Rhizobium rhizoryzae: one gene and its partner. The protein of the gene in region 1 interacts with the protein of each later gene in a pairwise test. Links are inferred from orthologs where the notes say so. Each region holds a gene or a part of one and is shown on either strand. Other genes may lie near its edges. The genes, in order: cysE and cysK.

Region 1 (3,107 bases):
CAGCAATAGAACGCGGTACAGATTGGGACGCTTCGTTTTGGGTTGGGTACGCGTGATAACAGACGTGCCGCGATTGGCCCGATTACCGTCTTCGTTTCCATCGTCCTGCATCAAGATCGGCTTTGCGATCATCTTTCATTCTTCCCCATTGTCTGGCGAATTCAGGTGTGTCGTTCCATCGCAACCAGACATCAGTCATACATATTTAGTTCACCGTGTCGGGATTTTAAGCCCCCTGAAATCCCACGCAATCACTATTCCTCGACCCGATCTGGCTACCCTACCAAAACTGGCTTGCCCAGACCTGAGCGCAAACGAAAAAAGCCGCCGCGACGTGTCGCGACGGCCATGATACGTAAGATTCACTCGATCCAATTACAGGGTCGTCTTCGTGAAAACGGATGTTGACTGGCTTGCCGCCGCTTCGAATGGCTTGGCGAGAGTCTTGCCCAAATCGGAATACAATTCTGTCAACTTGCTGGTTTGCGCCACAGCAGTCTCGTAGGAAGACTTAGCGAAGTTGGTCTGCAACTCGAGAGCTGCCTCGATGGTGCGAACACCCATCAATTGCTCGAAATAGGATGTCGCGTCCTGCATGTATTTGCGCGAAAACTCGCCCGTTTCCGTCGCAATCGCCTGCCAGCTCTTAGCGACTTCGGAATAGCTCTTCAGAACGCCATCGACAGCTTCTTTGCTCTTGCGATTGGCTTCTTCGATATTCAACATTTCCCACCTCCTGGACAAATTGAGCCCGAAGTCAATGATTCCGCACTGCGAAAGTCAAGCGAAATTCTTTCGCACTTGCGAAATGCAATGGAAAAAGACAAAAAAATAGCGGGCAACACTGCCCGCCCACAACTCTACCAGAGATAAGTGTTACGAGAAACGTCACTCAACCGACAGGAAAAATTGATTCCAATCGTTGCGGATCCGAATCGGATCGGATCACAAATCCACGTCGAGGATCGCCATAGAGAAATTATACGAACGGTCATCGTCTTCGTCATCGACGTAAACCACGCCCAGGAACTCGTCGCCTGCGTAAACTTCAGCGGAGTCATCTTTGCGCGGACGAGCCTTGACCGACATCGAGGGATTGAAGACGCGCTTGAAGTAGGCGTCGAGTTTCTTGATTTCGTCAGCTTTCACCGGTCATTCTCCGTCGTGTTCATTAAGGCTGCGGGCTTTTGGCACGGGAAACAGACGAAAGTAAAGACAGTTCCGTCCACCAACGGGGGTCTTAGTCCTCGGCAGCAAGCATCTGGTTCATGACCCGGGATGGCTCAGAGCAACCCGCCTCTCCCACCACCTTGGCGGGCACGCCAGCGACGGTAGAATTGGCCGGAACCGATTTTAGAACAACTGAGCCCGCAGCAACACGAGAGCAATTCCCGACCTCGATGTTTCCAAGGATCTTCGCACCCGCGCCAATCAGAACGCCGTGCCGGATCTTTGGATGCCGGTCCGCACCTTCCTTGCCCGTTCCACCCAGCGTCACACCGTGAAGGATTGAGACATTGTCTCCGATGACAGCCGTCTCGCCGACCACAAGCCCCGTGGCATGATCCAGGAAAATCCCCTTGCCGATGCGCGCAGCCGGGTTGATGTCGGTCTGAAAAATACTGGAAGCCCGGCTCTGCAGATAAAGCGCAAAGTCGCGACGATCCCGCTTCAGCAACCAGTTCGCCAGCCTGTGAGTCTGGATCGCGTGAAAGCCCTTGAAATAGAGAACGGGCTCAAGAAACCGCGTGCATGCCGGATCTCGATCATAATAGGCCTGAATATCGACGCGCACGATGGAGCCCCATTCGGGCCAGTCAACCATCATTTCTTCAAACGTCTGACGCAGAAGAACGGCCTTCACGTCGGCATGATCCAGCCGCTCGCAAATGCGGTGGATGACACAATCCTCCAGTGTACGGTGGTTTAGAACGGTCGAATAAATGAAGGCCGCCAAGAGGGGGTCACGCTCCGCCGCGATAGCTGCTTCAGACTTCAAGGTGTCCCAGATTGGATCTACCGAGGCGACCTGGTCGTTTGAGCGAATTTCAGTGCGAGCAACCATGTGAGCCAACCCCTATCGATGGATCTACTATATAGAACGTCGGGTAAAAAAACCACCCGAGGCCCTGACCGGCTTTCACCCTATTTCATTATAGAAATCGAGCACCGCAGCTTTGAAAATACGGTCCCCAACGGCAAGCATGTGATCGCGGTTGGGAATATCCAGTGCCCGCGCATTCGGCATCAGATCGGCTAACTCGTGCGGCGAACCGGCAATATCATCCTTGGTCCCCACCCCGATGAGCGTTGGCACCTTGATGGACGCCACAGCGGCCCGATCGACAAGATCCCGCGATCCTCTGATACAGGAAGCAAGCGCTGTTCGGTCACTCTTTGTCTGATCGGCAAAGGCACGAAACATCTTGCCACGCTCATGCGTGATCGCGTCCGGTTCGGGCGCCAGCAACGCATCGGCAATAGGGTCCCAATCTCCGACGCCATCCGTCAATCCGATCCCGAGGCCGCCAAGCACCAGGGATTTCAGTCTCTGCTGATGGTTGAGCGCAGCGAAGGTCGAGATCCTCGCCCCCATCGAATAGCCCATGAAATGAGCCGCTTCGATCTCGAGGTGATCCAGAAGAGCAACCGCATCATCCGCCATGATCCAGGGGCGATAGGCCTCCGGATCGAGCGGCTTGTCGCTGGCGCCATGGCCGCGATTATCCAGCGCGATCACTCGGTAGCCAGCCTCCCCGAGCGTCTTCAACCATCCAGGATAGACCCAGTTCACATTCGCACTCGAAGCAAAGCCATGAATGAGAATCACGGCCTCGACATCATGCGGCCCCTCATCGAAATAGGCTATCGAAAGACCGTCATGTGAAAAGCGGGTAAAGCTGGGCGTGTTGAGGTTCATCGAGAAATTTCCTATTGCGGCCGGAACATAGGTCCAAATACCTGTCAATTCCAAGAGAGAACACAGGAATTTAAGCTCAGTAGGGCTTTCCCTCTACACAATCTGCTGCGGCATGGATAATGTCCCGGCAACAGAAAAACGTTGGAGACTATCATGGCCGGTCACGGTATCCCTCATTTCCAGAACG
Region 2 (3,081 bases), 1.9 Mb from region 1 along the record:
CGATTGCGGGTCAACTTTCGGGAGGGAAGCTGTCGGACCGGCGTCCGTTCCGCACACCGCATCATTCGGCCACCATGGCAGCGCTTGTCGGTGGCGGTTTTCGGGCAAAACCGGGTGAGGCATCGCTGTCACATCACGGCGTGCTGTTCCTTGACGAATTTCCCGAATTTTCCCCGCAGGTCCTTGATGCCTTGCGACAGCCGCTGGAAACGGGCGAGTGCATCATTGCACGCGCCAATCACCGGGTCTCTTATCCGGCCAATATACAACTGGTCGCTGCCATGAATCCGTGCCGATGCGGTATGGCCGGTGAGCCGGGGCATACCTGTGCCAAGGGCCCTAAATGCATGACGGATTATCAGGCACGCATCTCCGGGCCTCTGCTGGATCGCATCGATATCCGTATCGACGTGCCCGCTGTTGCGGCAGCGGACCTCATCCGTCCTCGTCCGGCGGAAAGCAGTGCCGATGTAGCTGCCCGCGTCGCGAAGGCAAGAGATCGCCAGCGCCGGAGGTTTATTGCCGCAGGCATGCCCTATATCAGCACCAATGCAAGATGTTCGACCTCGCTCATCGAGCAGGTCGCTGAACCTGACACTGCCGGAGCACAGTTGTTAAGGGATGCGGCTGACAAGATGAAATTCTCGGCGCGTGCCTATCATCGGGTGCTGAAAGTAGCCAGAACACTTGCGGATCTGGACGACTGCGACCGTGTTGGGCGCATCCATCTCGCGGAAGCCATATCCTACCGAATAGCAGGTGAAAGGTTGACTGCAGCCGTCTGACGACAGGCTCTTGAGATAACCAGGGAGGTTCGGTGATGAGTAGAGCGGATGACCGCTTGTACACCTCTCACGCCAGATGTCGGGCTGACCTCTGCCATGGAGATCAGCCCTGACGGTGTAGCGCTAATGCATGTCGCGCTCAACCGGATTCGGTTGAGCGAAACGAACATGCATCATTTCAAAGTCTTACAGCGTCGTCCGCGCGTTCAATCGAACGCGCCGCGCTGTAGTCATGTCAGGCAAGTCTTATCGTGTTGCTTGGCTTCAGGCACCGAGACCGTCGAACAGGACGGTCGAGAGGTAGCGTTCTGCAAAAGACGGAATGATCACGACGAGATTTTTGCCTTCATTCTCTGGCCGGGAGCCGATTTTGATGGCGGCTGCGAGTGCTGCGCCAGACGAGATGCCGACGGGCACGCCTTCGAGACGAGCCACCAGACGAGCGGTGTCGATGGCCTCCTGGCTGGCAATAGTGACGATTTCGTCATAGACGGATCGGTCTAGGATCTTAGGCGCAAAGCCCGCACCGATGCCCTGGATCTTGTGAGGGCCGGGCTCTCCACCCGACAGGACTGGAGATTCGGCGGGTTCAACGGCGATGACCTTGATGTCCGGCTTGCGGCTCTTCAGAACCTGACCTGTGCCGGTAATCGTGCCACCGGTACCGATGCCAGACACGAAGAAGTCGACCTGTCCGTCTGTATCGTTCCAGATTTCCTCCGCGGTTGTCTTGCGGTGTATTTCAGGATTGGCCGGGTTCTCGAATTGCTGGGGGATAATTGCATCGGGCAGGCTGGCCGCCAGCTCTTCTGCCTTGGCGATTGCTCCCTTCATCCCCTTAGGCCCCTCGGTCAAAACAAGTTCCGCGCCCAGAAGCGCCAACATCTTGCGACGCTCGATGGACATGGTCTCCGGCATGGTGAGGATGAGGCGGTAACCCTTGGCGGCGGCTGCAAAGGCGAGTGCAATGCCCGTATTTCCGGAGGTCGGTTCGACCAGAACTGTCTTGCCCGGCGTAATCGTACCTGCAGCTTCCAAAGCCTCGATCATTGCAACGCCAATACGGTCCTTGACGGAGGCGATCGGATTGAAAAATTCCAGCTTGGCCAAAAGATTGGCCTTCACACCTTTCTCCTTGGCCAGCTTATCCAGCCGAACAATCGGGGTGTTGCCAATCGTTTCGGTGATCGAGGAATAGATCTTGCCGCGACCCGGTTTTGCATCAGTCATTGCGTATCTCCAAGCATTCGTCAGGCATCGAGTTTGGGGTGATTGAGCCTCAACCTAAGCCGTAAAACTGTGTTGCGCGAGAGGAGAGTGAACGCTGTCCCCCGGGCTTGGCGGAATAATTTTTCCCGCGTTGCATCCGAGGCTTACCCTGCGTTCTCAGCGTGCTGCGATGTAAGCCGCTGTTCCCGCCAGAATACCTGCTGCCGAACGATTAAGTGCCTGCAGCGTGCGCGGTTTCTTCAGGAGTTCGCGGGCTTTCGACGCGAGCAAAATATAGGGCAACAAGACCGCGATCAGCACGATGAACGTGGTCGCTACCAGAACCGCATAATCTCGCAGACCGATGTCCTGCAACGGTATCAGGGTCGGCACGAGCGCCACGTAAAACAGCATGGTCTTCGGATTGCCAAGCGTGACCAGCAGTCCGGATAGAAATGCCATCATGCCTGTGGCGCCGCGGGTCGCCTGAATATCCTGCCGCAGCAAACCGGCGGTCCACAGCTTCCAGGCGATATAGCAGAGATAGAGAGCACCAAGATATTTGATGATGAGAAAGGGCGTCGTGAAATTCTGCGCAAGAATGGCAAGGCCGAGAATGACGGCCGTGAGATAGACGAGATCACCCAGAATGAGGCCAAGCCCCATGAAGAATGTGGGGCGGAAGCCGGATCCGAGAGCTCGCGCGACAATGGCTGTCATGCCGGGACCGGGAATGGCCGCTGCGATGAACAGAGCGCCAGCATAGGTGATCAATGAAGCAAGGGTCATGAACTATCTCCTCATTCGCCATTGCTAATTGCGTTGCGATCCGGGCGCAACGGTTTATACGCCGGTAGAGCCGAAGCCGCCCGCACCTCGCGCCGTGTCATTGAACGTATCGGCCTCCTGCACCTGAGCCTGAACAACGGGTGCGAAAACCAGCTGTGCGATCCGCATGCCGCGGTCGATTGTGAAATCCTCCTGGCCCAGATTGATCAGCAGGACCTTAACCTCGCCGCGATAGTCGCTGTCGATCGTGCCGGGTGTGTTGAGGCAGGTCACGCCATGTTTGAACGCGAGCCCGGAG

What was found.
Region 2: the proteins of cysE (region 1) and cysK interact in binary tests that used the Escherichia coli proteins (3 or more experiments, as listed by UniProt). The link is inferred for Rhizobium rhizoryzae from one-to-one orthologs.

The regions. Positions count from the first base shown.
Region 1 is NZ_CP049250.1:2,519,526-2,522,632, reverse strand. The notes cover bases 154-2,934. They hold cysE (serine O-acetyltransferase), read right to left. Parts: upstream 2,066-2,934; coding sequence 1,241-2,065; downstream 154-1,240. Other genes in these bases: G6N80_RS17960 (alpha/beta fold hydrolase), read right to left, coding at 2,141-2,920; G6N80_RS17970 (DUF3126 family protein), read right to left, coding at 946-1,149; G6N80_RS17975 (phasin family protein), read right to left, coding at 376-726. In the rest of the region: ATP-dependent Clp protease adapter ClpS, read right to left, coding at 1-132; G6N80_RS17955 (zinc-finger domain-containing protein), read left to right, coding at 3,074-3,107.
Region 2 is NZ_CP049250.1:658,435-661,515, reverse strand. What follows is about bases 33-2,787. They hold cysK (cysteine synthase A), read right to left. Parts: upstream 2,016-2,787; coding sequence 1,050-2,015; downstream 33-1,049. Other genes in these bases: G6N80_RS09355 (LysE family translocator), read right to left, coding at 2,172-2,783; G6N80_RS09365 (YifB family Mg chelatase-like AAA ATPase), read left to right, coding at 33-785. Also shown: more of G6N80_RS09365, read left to right, coding at 1-32; dut (dUTP diphosphatase), read right to left, coding at 2,838-3,081.